2 regions of the Sphingobium sp. ZW T5_29 genome follow, and region 2 is predicted to be linked to the other one. Evidence: riboswitches for the same ligand, from Rfam matches in the RefSeq annotation. Region 2 holds a riboswitch; the other holds the start of a gene.

Region 1 (7,219 bases), on a different contig from region 2:
CCAAGCGTCCGGGCAAGCGGCGTCGCCCCTTCCTCACCCGTGATCGTGATCGCCCCCACAATCACCACCGCCGCAATCGCATTGGTCAGCGACATCAACGGCGAATGAAGCAGCGGCGATACCTTCTTGATCAACTGAAACCCCAAAAAGGCCGCCAGTATGAAAACAAACAGATAGTCTGCGTTAAATGCGTTCACTGTCTCATCCCCTGCTTCAGGACCCAGCGGTTCGGGCCTTCCAGTCCCGCCCTTTTTCAAATTCATGCATGCGGCGAAATGCGCGCTCGCATCAATCAGAATCGCTGTTTCCCCTCAATCCCCTCCAGAATTGATGGTCGCCCCATATTGATAGCAGCCGCCCCAGGCAAGGCGAACAAGCGGGAAATAAACCCGGCATCGCGCATGACACGGATTTTATGCCGGTGATGGCCCGAACAATCATCATCCCGGCTGCCAGCCTGTTCACGCCGCGGGCGACGCTGCTTCCTTCAGGGTCAACGGCAACCCCGCCGCCACGAATATAACCTCATCACACCGGGCGGCCATTTGCTGGTTCAGCCATCCCGCTTCGTCGCGAAAACGCCGAGCCAGGGCATTTTCGGGCACGATCGACAGGCCGACTTCGTTGCTGACCAGCATGACCGGCACCGCGCAGGATCGCATGGCATCGGCCAGCGTGGCGCGCCACACGGCAATGTCCTTGTCGGCCAGCATCAGGTTCGACAGCCAAAGCGTGAGGCAATCGACCAATATCGCGCCAGCCCATTCTGACGATGATCGGATCGCGCCCGGCAGGTCGATCGGCGCATCGACCGTTCGCCATCTCTGACCGCGATCGGCCCGATGGCGCGCGATGCGGTCAGCCATTTCTCCATCATGCGCCTCAGCCGTGGCGATATAGGCCAACCCGCCCGACAGGGCCTCGCATCGCGCCTGCGCATAGCGGCTCTTGCCGGATCGAGCACCGCCCAGGACCAATATGTTCACAGCGCGATCTCCACCCATGCGCCTAATCCCCAAAGCAAGGCGCAGGCGCGCAGGAAAATCCCCATCGCCCGGCGCAGATCGCCCGGCGCGACGTCTCCAAGGCTGCCGCCGATCCACGGCTTGTCATGCAGCACCCCGTCATAGCGGATCGGCCCGCCCAGCCGGACCCCTAGCGCTCCCGCCATCGCCGCCTCTGGCCAGCCCGCATTGGGGGACGCGTGCCGCCGATGGTCACGCCACAAGACCCGCCATCCGCGCCCGCCCGCAATGCAGACCAGCAGCCCGGACAGCCGGGCAGGCGCCAGATTGAGTGCGTCGTCAAATCGGGCGGCGGCCCATCCGAACGGCCCATATGGTTCTTCCCGATGGCCGATCAGGCTGTCGGCGGTATTGACCGCCTTATAGGCCCATATTCCCGGCAAGCCCGCCAGCAGCAGCCAGAAAAGGGGCGCGACCACACCGTCGCAAAAGCTTTCCGCCAGGCTTTCCACCGCCGCGCGCGACACGCCGCTTTCATCCAGGCTGGCCGTGTCCCTGCCAACGATGCATGCAACGGCACGCCGCGCATCGTTCAGTTTGCCCGATTCCAATGCCCGCGCCACCCGCGCGACATGGTCATACAGGCTGCGCTGCGCCAAAGCAGGCCAGGCGACCAGCGCCACGCCGACCCAGCCCCAGCTTCCCATGCTCTGCCGGATCAGCCCTTCGGCGGCCCATCCACATCCGATCGCCACCGTCAGCAGGACCAGCAAAGTGGCAACCCCGCCGATCCGCCGCGCTCCATCGCTCGATCCGGGACGGTTCCAACGGCGCTCGCACATCGCGATGATCCGGGCGAATCCGCCAACCGGATGGCCGATCCGCGCGTGCAGACGACCGGGCCACCCCAGCGCCGCATCCAGCATCAAAGCGCCAATGGCCACCGGATCAGCCATCCGCCAGCGCCTTGTCCAACCGCTCCATCGCCGCGGCATCCGCGGGCAGGCCGAAACGCAGCCACCTCGGCTGCGCGTGGAAGGGCCGGGTCAGGATAGCGCGCCGCGCCAGATGTTCGAACAACTGCGCCGCATCGTCCCGCTCCACCAGCCTGAACAGCGGACAGTCGCCCCGCGCCACCAGACCATGCCGGGCGAGCAGCGCGTCCAAACCTGCTGCCTGTTCGCGAAGCGACTCTATGGTAGCGTTGATCCACCCCCTGTCACGATAGGCCGCCGTGCCAAATGCGATGGCCGCAGCCGAAACCGGCCAGTCACCCAACATGCGCCGACAGGCCGCGACGATAGGCGTCGGGCCAAGAACAAAGCCCAGCCTTGCACCTGCCAGCCCGAAAAACTTGCCGAAGGATCGCAGGACGACCAGTTGCCGCCCCTCCCCTATGTCGGGCGCGATGCTCCCGCCCGGCATGCAATCGGCAAAGGCTTCGTCGATGACCAGCCATTGCATGCGCTCCGCCAGTGCCAACAACTGCTCCCGCGCAAAGACGCGGCCATCGGGATTGTTCGGGCTGGCCATCATCAGAACAGAGCCGGATGGAGCCTCTGCGGGATCGCCGACCGGCCTTGCCTTGGCGAAAGCCTCGCCATGCGTGCGATAACCCGGAGTCAGATAGCAGGCGGGGCGGTCGATCAGCTGTCCGACCATGCGCAAGCCGATCTCGCTTCCCGGCACGGCGCAGACATGGGCCGGGGGCAGGCCGAAATGCGCAGCCGCCACTGCTTCAAGCTCCGCCAGCGCGGATGGATCGGGCAAGGACGCCCAATCGACCGCAATCCGTGAACTGCCGGGCCACGGCACAGGGTTGATCCCCGTGGACAGGTCGATCCACGGTTCGACCGAACCATAGCGCTCCTGCGCAACGGCCAGACGGCCACCATGCCAGCGAAACGCGTCGCTCATCGCGCCAGCACCAGCGCCGCCAGCAGCGCGCTTTCCACTATCTCGATCCCCGCTCCATGCCCGTCGCCGGAAATGCCGCCGATGCGCATGCGCAGCCATATCGCCCATGACGGGATCAGCGCGGCAACGATCAACAGGCCCGGCATCCACCAGGCAAACAGGATCGCAACCACGCTCCAGCCCAGCAGGTGCACTGGCCTGACCCCGTGGCGAAATCGGCTCGCAAGTCCTTCATGCAGCGGCGGGAGCCAGCGCGCCCAGAATAGCGGCCCCATCCGCGCCACCATAGCCACGCCGATCAGCCCCCAAGCCGGTACAAACTCCGCGCATAAGCGCAACAGCACCAGCTTCGTTATCAATTGCAGCGCCACCGCCGTGACGCCAAAGCTGCCGACATGCGGGTCTGCAAGCACGAGGGAGAGCCTGCTTCGGTCACCATGAGCCGCCCCAACCGCATCGGCGATGTCGGCCAGCCCATCAAGATGCAGCGCACCGGTCATAGCCACCCAGACCAGCAGAGCCAGCAACGCACCCGACCACGGATCGACCTTGCTACCCAGCAACAGCCCGCCCGCAGCACAGGCGCCGACAATGATACCCGTCATCGGGAACCAGCGGATCGCAGCAGCGAAATCTTCTTCATCCGCCTTCACCGACGGCAGCGGCAGGCAGGTCATGAGCTGCATCGCCAGCACCAGCCGCCTCATATTTGCAGGCCCGTGATCTGCGCGGTGCCGTCCGGCCAAAGCCGCAGGCTCAGCAGCGCGCCATAAGGAAGGTCGAAAGTCCAGCATTGCCGGTGATCCAACCCGCATAGCACCGACAGGGCGGCGCGCATGGCGCCTGCGTGGCTGATGACCAGCGTCGGCCTGATTATATCGCTCAGAGCCGCGCCGACCCGCTCGCAAAGTGCGGACCAGCGTTCCCCGCCCGGCGGTGGGCTGGCGTCGGGGTCGTCCCAGAACGGCGCTAGCGCATCGGCATCCAGATCAGCAGGATCAGCGCCTTCCCACAGCCCGAAGTCCAGCTCTCGCCAGCGCGGGTCGATATGCAGGGTCGCGTTCCGCTCCGTTGCGATGATTTCGCCGGGAATATGCGCCCGCGACAGATCGGATGTTATGACATGCTCAAACATCACGGCGCGCGCCCGATCGACGCACAGCGCCATGCCGTCGGGATCAGGCGGCGAGTTACAATGGCCTAGCAGCCTGCCCGCCATTTCCGGGACGCCATGGCGCATCAGATGAATGGAGATTCCCGTCATTGTCCGCTGGCGACCGCAGCTTGCGCAAAGGTGGCCATGTTGCCATGCGCCGCGAGGGCCGATCGCACGACCTGCGCCGCCACCGCTGCGCCGCTCCCTTCGCCCAGCCGCATGTCCAGCCGCAGCAATGGGTCAAGACCAAGCACGTCGAGCACCCGCCCATGCCCCGCCTCCGCGGAACAATGGGCGGCCAGGCAATGGTCGGTAATTTGCGGATTGTCGCGTGCCAGCGGAGCGACCGCCGCCGCGCAGATGAATCCATCCAGCATCACCGGCAGGCGGGCAAGGCGCGCCGCCAGCACCGCGCCAGCGATTGCGGCAATCTCCCGCCCGCCAAGGCATCGCAACGTTTCGAACGCGTCCCCGCAATCCCCGCCATGCCGGGCAAGCGCCAGCCTGACAGCCTCGACCTTCCGACCGACGCCCGCTGCGTCGACGCCGGTGCCCCGGCCAACCCACTGTTCGGCGTCCCCGCCCAGCACATGCGCACAAATGGCGGCGGCGACAGTCGTGTTGGCGATGCCCATCTCTCCCAGCAACAACAGGTCGATACCGGCTTGGATGACCGCTGCCCCGGCATTGATCGCCGCCAGGCACTCGGCTTCGGTCATTGCCGGGCAATGGGTAATATCGCCAGTGGGACGATCCAGATCGATTGGCACAATGACCAGTTCCGCCCCGCAGGCGGCGGCGAGCGCGTTGATGGCCGCGCCCCCCTTTCGGAAATTCGCGACCATCTGGGCCGTCACTTCGGGTGGAAAGGCGCTGACCCCGCGCGCAGCCACACCGTGATTGCCAGCGAACAGCGCGACGCGGATCCTGTCTGCGCCGGGCCGCTCCCGCCCCTGCCATCCCGCCATGAACAGCGCGATATCCTCCAGCCGCCCCAGCGAACCGGCGGGCTTGGTCAAAGATGCCTGCCGCCTGGCCGCCGCTTCGATTGCGCCTTGGTCGGGGACGGGCAATGTCGCCAGCGCCTGATCGAATGCGGCCCGGTCGCGAAAGAACGTCATGTGCAGACAAAGCCGTCGGGCGGCGTGCGGACGATGAAATGACCCTTCACCCCCTGCGGCCAGTCGGCATAGCGCACGACGCCCTCCGCGCTTGCCGCGTGGCGGACTGCATAATCGAGGATCGCGCGCGCCGCCGTTTCATCGGGGGTGAAATCGCCCAGCACATAACCGACCTTGCCGGGCGCGCGCAGATGGACGGTGCAATGTCGCTGACACGCGAAAAGGCATGGCATTTCCTGCACTTCCACGTCCGCATAGGCGCTGTCGCCTGCCTGCACCGCCCGCAACGCCTGCGCCAGCAGGGCGCCGCCGCGCCTTCCTTCGCCATCTTCCCGTTGTTCGGGGGACAGGCGGCAGGTCGAACAGACCACCACCGCCGCCCCGGCTTCGACCGCGCGCAGCATCAGCCGCGCCCCGGCATCAAATAATGGATCATCATCCTTGGCTCCGCCTTCCGACCGCAAACAGCCTTGTGGCGGGGACGAAGCGGGAAGCGCACAACGAAATGCGTCCCGCACGACCTAGCCGGCAAGGCAATGGCTGTCGCTCGGCGAGGATACCCCCGTTCGTCCGGCACACCCTGTCCGGTCGAAGAACGACTGCGGCAGGCAGGTCTCCTGGCTCACGGGTCAATGCGTCCGGCCGCCTTCTCGGGAACGCCCCAAGGGGTCCCAATGGCGTGAATGGCCGTTCGCTCACCGCTTACAGTTGCAGGGGCAGCGCGGGCTTTACCCGACTTCCCTTTTCATCCCCTTGCGAGGAACCTGTCGCGTCGCCGCTGATAATGCGGGCGGGCGGTGGTCGCAAGGGATAGATGGGGCATGGGCCTTTCGCTGCCCATGCCCCGCCGGATCAGAAGTCCAGTTCCGCCCGCCATCCCACGACATTGACGCCATAGTCCCGGTCGGTTCCGGCGGGGATCGCCGCGTCGGTATAGCGCAGGTGCGCGTAGTTGAGGTTGAAGCGCAGATATTCGATCGGGGTCCATACCAGCCCCAATATCCAGGCATTCTGCGTGCCGCCGACGATGTCCTTGTCGTTAAGGTCCAGATAATCGTAGCGCGCCGTCACCTGAAGCGACCCCATGCCCCCGTCGCCAAATTCCTGCTTGGGCTTGGTGCTGCCGAAAATGCCATTCTTGTACGACCGGGTTTCGCCCGTCAGGAAATAGCCGACCTCTGCATAGCCGCCAAAGAAGGTCGGGTCCGAAAGGCCGGGCCGTTTCGTGCGCAACCAATGCGTTTCACCGGCCCAGTGAAGCGGCCCGCGGGTGCCCGCAAATTCCAGCCCATAATGGGATTCGCCCGTCGCATCGATCGACGGCGTGGCGAGAAAGCGCGTGTTGATGCTGTGCAGATAGGGCCGCTGGCGATAACGCTGCGGCTCGTCGGCCAGTCGGTTGAAGTCGCGCCAATGCCCCGATGCGCCGAAATGCAGCTGCGTCTTGCCGATGCGCGGCGCCAGCACGACGCGACCGTCCACGCTATAGCTGTTATTTTCGTCCCCATCCTCGTCATTGGTCAGCGAATCGGCGCTGTCGGAAAACAGGCCAAGCTGGGCGAGCAGGATGCCGGAGCGATATTGGGCCGACAGGCCGAGGCGACGCTCGAAATTGAAGGCGTCGGTAAAGGCGGCGCGCTCCATCACCGAACCGGTCGTATCGCCAATCAGTTCGTCCAGCGACTGGAACTGGTTATGATTGCCCAGCGTCACCAGCCACTTGCCATTTTCATAGGTGATGAAGGTGTCGACCAGATCGATGCTGTTGTCCGACAATTCGGTTTCCAGCTTATAGCCGAACCCGGCCCCCAGCTGACCTTCCGCGCCTAATCGCAAGCGGCGAAGCTCATTCGAATAGCCCTGCGCCCGATCGGATATGTTGCCCGGCGCCATCAGCAGGGCGGCGTCATATTGAATGCGGCCCTTGACCTTGAACTTTGCGTCGTCACTGGAAAATTGCGGGCTGCCCTTCCAGCTGATCTTGGTTGCAGGCTCAGCCGCAGCCGCCGGTTTGGACGCGCTGGCAAGCGCCGGTGGAACAGCCGAACCCCCCGAACCCG
Region 2 (7,219 bases):
ATGCCTGAGAACCTGCCCAACATCATTCGTCCCATTGCGCCTCCGCGCCTTCTGGAGGGCGTCTATAACGACGATCAGCATGGCCGGATCGTTCGCCTGATCCGCGACAAGGGTCCCTGGCAGATGATATTGGCGCAACATTTCGCGTCCGCCGAAGAGGTGGTGGCCACCATGTCCGGCGCGATGCCCGAAGGGGTTACGCCGACATTCGACATGTTCCTGACGCCGAATTTTCGCGGCTATCTGGCGAGGTTTGGCACATGCCTGCATCCAGAGATCGAGGATTGCTTCCTCAATTCGCCTTTCCTGGACATGGTGCGCAGTTACTGGAAGGCGGATTACGCCACCCCAGACAATATGCTGTTCAACATCAACGGCGCATGCGCCAGCCACGACCCGGCCCATATCGATGCAACGTCATTCCGGGGCATCAATCAACGCAACACGCCGATCTACATGTTGAACACCATGAGCAAATCAGGCCTGTTCACGCATTGGCGAACGAAAAAGGCGCAGATCGTGACCTGGTTCTACAAGGGTTCGACCGGCGGCGGCTTCACATACTGGCCCGATGGGCAATATGCCCAACCGGCCCGTATTGCGTCGCCGATGTGGAATCGCGCCGTCCTGGTCGAGAATGAAATGATGTTTCATCGGGCGGAAGCTGGTGGGCCGGTGGACCAGCGCAAACCTGAAGGCCTGGCGCTGAATACGCTGTTCGGGGCCGACCCCGATATCGCCGATGGGTGGCAGCTAACCACCGATGACAAGGTTATCCAGAAGGTGCCGGCACAGGAAATGCGCCTGATGGTGCATTGGGGCGCTGAAATCTTCATGGACTATGCAGAATTGAAGATGGTGATGGAGCATAGCGACGACCTGACCCACGACCAGATTTTCGACATATTCATCAAGGACCTGCGCGCGCGGGGCCATAGTTTCGAAATGCCTACCGACCCCATGCGCGACCAGGGCTTCATCAAGTTGCTGACCAATGTCTACGACCCCGGCGTTCCCCGTTTTTATCCCGCCGAAGCGCCGGGGCCGCACCAGCAGCAGATCGCAGCGTGAGAACAGGCGCGTGACATCAAGCGGGGGCCGGTTTCATGTCGGCCCCCGTCCGTTGCACAGCCTGGAGCATTTCCAAAGCCAGCAGATGGCTATATCTGCCTAGAAAATCCCCTGGTCGGTGGGCACCAGTGCCAGGACGCGCATGACCGCCTGCCGATCGAACGCCTCTCCCCTATCGGTTGCCACCGCCTCCAGCAGCAAGGCAAGCGTACTTTGCCACACGGGTTCGCGTTTGCTGAACATGGAGTGTTCCGACAGCAGAAGCGGTATTTCCCCTTCTTCGCGTTTCGCCATTGCGCGGATCGCCGCTTCTTCGAACGGTCCCCCGGCTGCTTCGAACGACCGCATGTGCATCAAGGTGACCGCTCCACCGATGACGATTTCGCCCATCTGGCGCTGAAGGCGAAGCGATTCACGCGGGTGGAAACCCCGCGCGGCCAGCGCCTCCAACCATGCTTCGGCGCGATCCAGCTCAACCTCTGGCCCCAGCCCGCCCGCGAAATATTGCGCGACCAGCTGGCCCGGCCCCGTGAGCAGCGAGAACAAGGCCGCGGCATGGCCAGCAACATAGAGCGTCCAATGCTGCCCGGCGTCGGCCGGAAAGTCATGGTCCTGCGCCGCACGCGCGGCGGCCAGACGGACCAGTTCCTCCCGGCCTGAAACATAGCCGTATAAAACGGTGATGGTCACGCCCAGCCGATCGGCAACCGCGCCCATCGTCAGACCGTCCAGACCCAGCGCAAGTCCGGCATCCAGAACCTGTTCAAGGGTCAATCGGCGCGGGCGACCCACGCCGCGTGTCTTCACGCCAGTCGGCGCCTTGGCAGCTTGTTTCATATGCGATGAATGGCAGCGGCGGCGCGACGCATCAAGACGGTTCCCGTCTTTCCGATCCGCAGGTCAGGGTTGCCTTGTTTTCTTTGGAAACAACCGTCGCCAACCGATCACGACGCCGCTTAAGGAAATGACCAGGCCAGCACCGGACAGAAGCCAGATGAAGATATGTCGCGCCGGGGGCCAGACCAGCAGCCATGGCAGGTCCAGGCTGTGCAGCGCGTTGAACAACCAGCGATAAGAGCGTCCTCCCGATCCCAATTGACCCAGCAAGGCTCCCGTCGCCGGATCGATGTGCAGCCATGTACGCGCCGGGTCGTCGAACTTCAGCCGCAATATCGGCAATGGGCGGCTGTCGTCACGAGGATCGCCGGTCGAATACCAGTAGCGATCGGGCTGTTCCAGCCGATCGGTCGTCGTCAGCCGGGCACCCGGCATGGCGCTTCGAGCGATCGCGGCGATATGCGCCCGGTCCGGGATCATCGCCTTGCCGCTGTTCGCATCCAGCAGCGCGGTCGGTCCATGGCCCCATATGCTGATGACAGGTCCACCGCCCAGATATGCAAAGCGCACTTCGCGGGCGCCATGGGCGGTGCGGGCCAATGTCGCTTTGTCGGTCGCCGGGAAGCTGTTGCGCGCGCCAGCATAGAGGCTGGCTACATCGCGCGCCTTGTCACGCAGTCCGCCCCAGGGACTCATGGACAGCCAGCCGCTGAACACCCAACAGATGAGGAAAATCCCGCCGAACAGCCCGACGACATGATGCCATTTCATCCAGCCGCGATAGGGACTGACCGACCCGGACTTGTACCGCCGGGCCAGGCGGACGCGCATCCAGCCGATCCAGAAGCCAGCGACCGCGCCCAACATGCCGATGCCCGATGTCCACAAGACGGTCTGTCGCCAGGGTTCCTGGAACAGGCGGAGCGCTTCGAAATAGATCCAGTGCGGCACCGCGCCCAGCCAGTTCCAGAAACGCTCATGCGAGGTCGTGTTCTGCACCACCTCGCCGGTCTTCTGGCTAACATAGACGTCGGTCGCCGCCGCGTCGGCCAGCCGCACCCGCCAGAAGGGAGCCATCGCCTTATAATGCCGGGTGACGACCCATTGGTCATGGTCGACCGGATCGACGGAAAGACTGGCCGCGCCGACAAGGGTCCCGGCGATCTGCCGGGCGTGCGATGCGTCGATGCCGTGGATTTCCCGACCGGTTCTTGCCGAGACCGCCCGCCTGCCCGCTTCGGTGGCAAAGCGATAGACCGGCTCTCCGCCTGTCATGCCGAGCCGCATTTTTGCGGGGAACTGCGGTTCTTTGAGGCGCGCCAGGGCCTGATCGGGACCGACATGCACTTGCCCCCAGTCGATCGGCGCTGCGGTCGCCACCCGCTCCGCCGCGCGGAAGGACGGGAAGGAGACATAGAGCATCACCAGCCCTGACAGAAACCAGATGGCGAAGAACAGGCACAGGACGATGCCTGTCCAGCGATGAAAGATATAAAGCCAGCGCTTGACCATCTTCCAGAGCGGCGCGGAGGCGGGAACCGATGGTCCCCGCCCCGCCACTCGTCCAAGGTCAGAAGCCGACATGCAGCGTCGCTTCCACCGTGCGCGGATCGCCCAGCACCCATTGCGTCATGCCATAGGTGGCGCGCGCGTAGGTTTCGTTGAAGACATTGCGCATGCGCAGGGCAAGGCTGGCCCCCGGCACCAGTTGCCACCGCACGCCTATGTCCGTCAGGGTATAGGCGGGGACGACGCGGCTGTTGGCGGCGTCCTGAAACCGCCGACCGACATGGCTGACGCCGCCGTCGGCGATCCAGCCCCTGGCGAATTCCCAACTCACAAAGGCGTTGGCGCTGTTTGCCGCCACATTGGTCGGGCGATTGCCAGTGCGATCGAACAGCGCGCCGCCTACCGATTCATTAAAGTCGTCGTAACGCGCGCGCAACAGGGCGGCGTTCAGGGAGATGCTCAGCCCGTCCAGCGGCTCCAGCGACAGCGATGCTTCGACGCCCCTGGACGATTGCTGGCCCACCTGCACCTGCAGCGTCGGGATCAGCGGATCGGATGTCAGCAGCTTTCGCTTGACGATATCATAGACGGCCAGGGTCCATTGGCCGCGCGATCCCCAGAAAATATGCTTGATCCCGGCCTCATATTGGCGGCCAGTCGACAGGTCGAAGCTGCTCTGGACGGTGCTGGTGGACACCAGCGCGCCGACCGGGTCGGCAGCCGTTGCATATTGCGCGTAAAAGGACAGGGTCGGCACGGGATTATAGACCGCCCCGGCGCGCCATGTGACCGCATCGGGCGTCGACGTGAAATTGTTGGCCGGGGTCACATGATCGGTCTTGGTGATTTCCGGGCGGTCGTAGCGGATTCCGCCCACCAGCGAGAAATGATCGCTGAACCTGATCCGGTCTTCGGCGAAGATCGAATATTGGCGGATCCGGTTGGTGTAGCGCGGCCTGGTCGGTGCGCCGGGTTGATGGATGAAGGTGCCAAGGCTGACCCCGTCCACATCCACGAAGCGGATCGCGTCATTGCCCGAATTGCTGACATTGGCATAGCTGATGCGGTTGAGATCGAAGCCCAGCACCATCTGATTTTCGACGCTGCCCAGGTCATGGCGCAGATTGGCGCTGACCCTGGCCCCGGTCTGTTTCTGGATATGATATAGTTCAAGGAAGCTAGACTGGCGAACCTGCGCGGGCGTCGTGCCGGTTTCGGGTATGAAGGTCAGACGTTCGGCATTCTTCCAATATTTATTGGCGGTCAGGCGATAGAGGGTGGCGTGCAACGTCAAGCCGTCCGAAGCGTCCCAATCGATCTTTGCCTGGGTCCAGTCGTCGCGAAAGCGCAACTGCGCGTCCGACACATTATAGTTTTTGCGACGCAAGGACGGGTCCAGCCTGTCATCCACCAGCGGCGTGCCGAACCATGTGCGCGGGCGTTGCTTGCTGTGATCATGCGACAATGTGACGGCAAGGTCGGGCGCGAGTTGCAGCTTTATCGCGCCAGCCACGGCGAATGCGTCGGAATCGCCGCGGTCCATCCATCCTTCCGACCGGCGATAGCTTGCGTCCGCGCGAAAGCTGAGGCCGTCGGTCAGGGGGCCGCCCGCGCCAGCCGCGACATTCAGGCTGTCATAGGATGCCACGCCGATGCGACCGCTGACCGTCATTTCATCGGACGGCTGCTTGCGCACCACGTTGACGGCGCCGCCGATCGCCCCTTCGCCATAAAGCACGGAGGCGGGGCCGCGAAGTATCTCAACGCTTTGCGCCATCCACGGATCGGCCGGGAAGGTCAGCGTATTATTGTACATGCGCATGCCGTCATACAGCGTCATCACCGAATTCTGCCCGGTGAAGCCACGGCTGGAGAGGCCATATCCAAAGACGCCCGATGTGTTGACAATGCCGGTGGCGCGGGCGGCGGCATCCTGAATGGTGAGGTCGCCGCGCAACCGGATCGCATCGCCGTCGATCGTTTCCACGCTCGCGGGCGTTTCCAGTGGGGTGAGGCCAAGGCGGCTGGCCCCTTCCACCCTGGTGTCGAGCCGCGGCGTTTCCACCGCGCCGGTTACGATGATCGCGGCGCTTTCCGCTTCGGGCGTGGCATCGGGTGTCGCCGCCCCGGCAAGGACAGGCACGGCATAAGCAATGGCCGCAGCAGCAGCCGAATATAGTCTGGTCATATATATACCCCGTCGGCGTCTTGCGACGTTCAGCAGGGGCGTGCCGTTCACGAACGGTCGGCAGCCGACATCGGCCGGACGCCAGGGGCGACCGACACGGCTTCCGATGCGGCCCCAGCCGCTCGGTCGTCGCTCAGACGGAGTTCACCGTGCCGCGGCCATCCCCTGGACCAAGGCAAGAGCGACCAGACGCCGGCAGGTCTCCTGGCTCATGGGTCATCGCTTGATATACGGCCTTCCCAGGCCTCGCAGGATTTAGCGTCCGGCCCAGTGGCTGGCGGAAGGGCGTGAATGCCGTCCGCACATGTATATCGCGCTCGCCACTTACAGTTGCAGGGACAGCCGCGGAATTGGGCCACTTGCGCAGCCCGCACCGCATTCCCTTTTCATCCCCGTTGCCGGGGAACCGACGCGATCTTGATCCTTCCCGCACCCATCGGATGCGGAATGGACAAGGCTCCTTATATTTCCGAATTTTACTATGCAAGGTCAGATCGACGGGGCCTGGACATGCCCGCAGCCACCGACGCAGACCCTTCGCCTCAGGCGGGGACGAGGCGCCGTTCATAGCGCCAGGTGCCCCAGATCTGCTGAGCCCGGCGCATGGCGGTGCGCATGCGGTTTGCAGGGAGGAGCGTCGGTTCGGCCCCTTTATCCGCCAATTCAGGTGGCAGGTCGTGGAATCCGGCGCTGCGGACGGTGGGTAGGCGTACAGCTTCCCGGCACAAGGCGGTGAAGCGCCGCATGACCCCATGGTTGGGCCGTCGCCGGTCGCGTGACAGCATTTCGAAACTGTGGGTCAGCGCAATGAAAGCGCCATGCCTGTCCTGCACCGCATGCCTGAGGCCTGCGCGCATTTCGCCAGCGGACATGGCGCATAGCTGGGCGGGGCGGAAGCTGCCGGGGCAGTCGATGATGCCGCTCACCGGCGCTTCCAGCACGCCCAGCTGGCGCGTGATCCCCGCCAGGGCGCGCGCGCCGGTGATGCGGCAGCCATGTCGGTGATAGGCCGGATTGACGCTGCTGTCCCAGGCGATGCCCAGCTGCGCCAGAGCGCGCAGCGTATCGTCATTCGCGCCGAAATTGCCCGCGCGGAAGGCGTTGATCGTTGGCGCGCCCGCGGCTTCGAGCCATGTTCGGGCCATGTGCAAAAGGATCAGCTGATCATCGAGCGAAAAGTCGCCGATATTGCGTCCTGTCCGCCCCTGAACCGGGGAACAGGCCGCGTCGGCCAGCCATTCGCTATGGATATGCAGCTGCACTTCATGCCCCCGCTGAACGATCGCGGAAACGATGGGCTTAAGGAAATCGGGCCCGAACACCAGCGCGGGCATGGGGTCGAGGAAGAAGACGCCTTTCAGCCCATATTCTTCCAACCGGTCCATCTGCCAGCCGATTCCGTAGCTGCCGCCATGCGCGTCCCCCCAGATCGAGCTGCGGATATTATCATCCAGGCTTATCCCCCGCTGATGCAGCAAGGCGGACAGTTCCGTGTCGACGGTGATCAACAGGGCGGTAGAGGGGTTATCGTCCAACATGATTCCGCACCCTAAGCGGTGCGGTTTAAGGAGCGGTAACTGCGCCCCGAAAGAAGAAACGGGGCGACAGATCAGA

What was found. A riboswitch is a leader RNA that binds a small molecule or an ion and turns the genes downstream of it on or off. The one in region 2 is predicted to bind cobalamin.
Region 1: linked by a shared signal. The riboswitch ahead of ACI3KQ_RS11100 (DUF1636 domain-containing protein) and the one ahead of ACI3KQ_RS03465 (TonB-dependent receptor) in region 2 are both predicted to bind cobalamin.

The regions. Positions count from the first base shown of each region.
Region 1 is NZ_JBJDRM010000011.1:77,836-85,054, forward strand. It holds gene ACI3KQ_RS11065 (NAD(P) transhydrogenase subunit alpha) at 1-197, opposite strand, end outside; gene cobU (bifunctional adenosylcobinamide kinase/adenosylcobinamide-phosphate guanylyltransferase) at 462-980, opposite strand; gene cbiB (adenosylcobinamide-phosphate synthase CbiB) at 983-1,921, opposite strand; gene ACI3KQ_RS11080 (threonine-phosphate decarboxylase) at 1,914-2,882, opposite strand; gene ACI3KQ_RS11085 (adenosylcobinamide-GDP ribazoletransferase) at 2,879-3,589, opposite strand; gene ACI3KQ_RS11090 (histidine phosphatase family protein) at 3,586-4,146, opposite strand; gene cobT (nicotinate-nucleotide--dimethylbenzimidazole phosphoribosyltransferase) at 4,143-5,159, opposite strand; gene ACI3KQ_RS11100 (DUF1636 domain-containing protein) at 5,156-5,563, opposite strand; cobalamin riboswitch at 5,749-5,942, opposite strand; gene ACI3KQ_RS11105 (OprO/OprP family phosphate-selective porin) at 6,012-7,219, opposite strand, start outside.
Region 2 is NZ_JBJDRM010000003.1:179,159-186,377, forward strand. It holds gene ACI3KQ_RS03450 (hypothetical protein) at 1-1,071, shown strand; gene ACI3KQ_RS03455 (TetR/AcrR family transcriptional regulator) at 1,171-1,878, opposite strand; gene ACI3KQ_RS03460 (PepSY domain-containing protein) at 1,972-3,492, opposite strand; gene ACI3KQ_RS03465 (TonB-dependent receptor) at 3,479-5,605, opposite strand; cobalamin riboswitch at 5,782-6,031, opposite strand; gene ACI3KQ_RS03470 (hypothetical protein) at 6,148-7,143, opposite strand; gene ACI3KQ_RS03475 (flavin reductase family protein) at 7,215-7,219, opposite strand, start outside.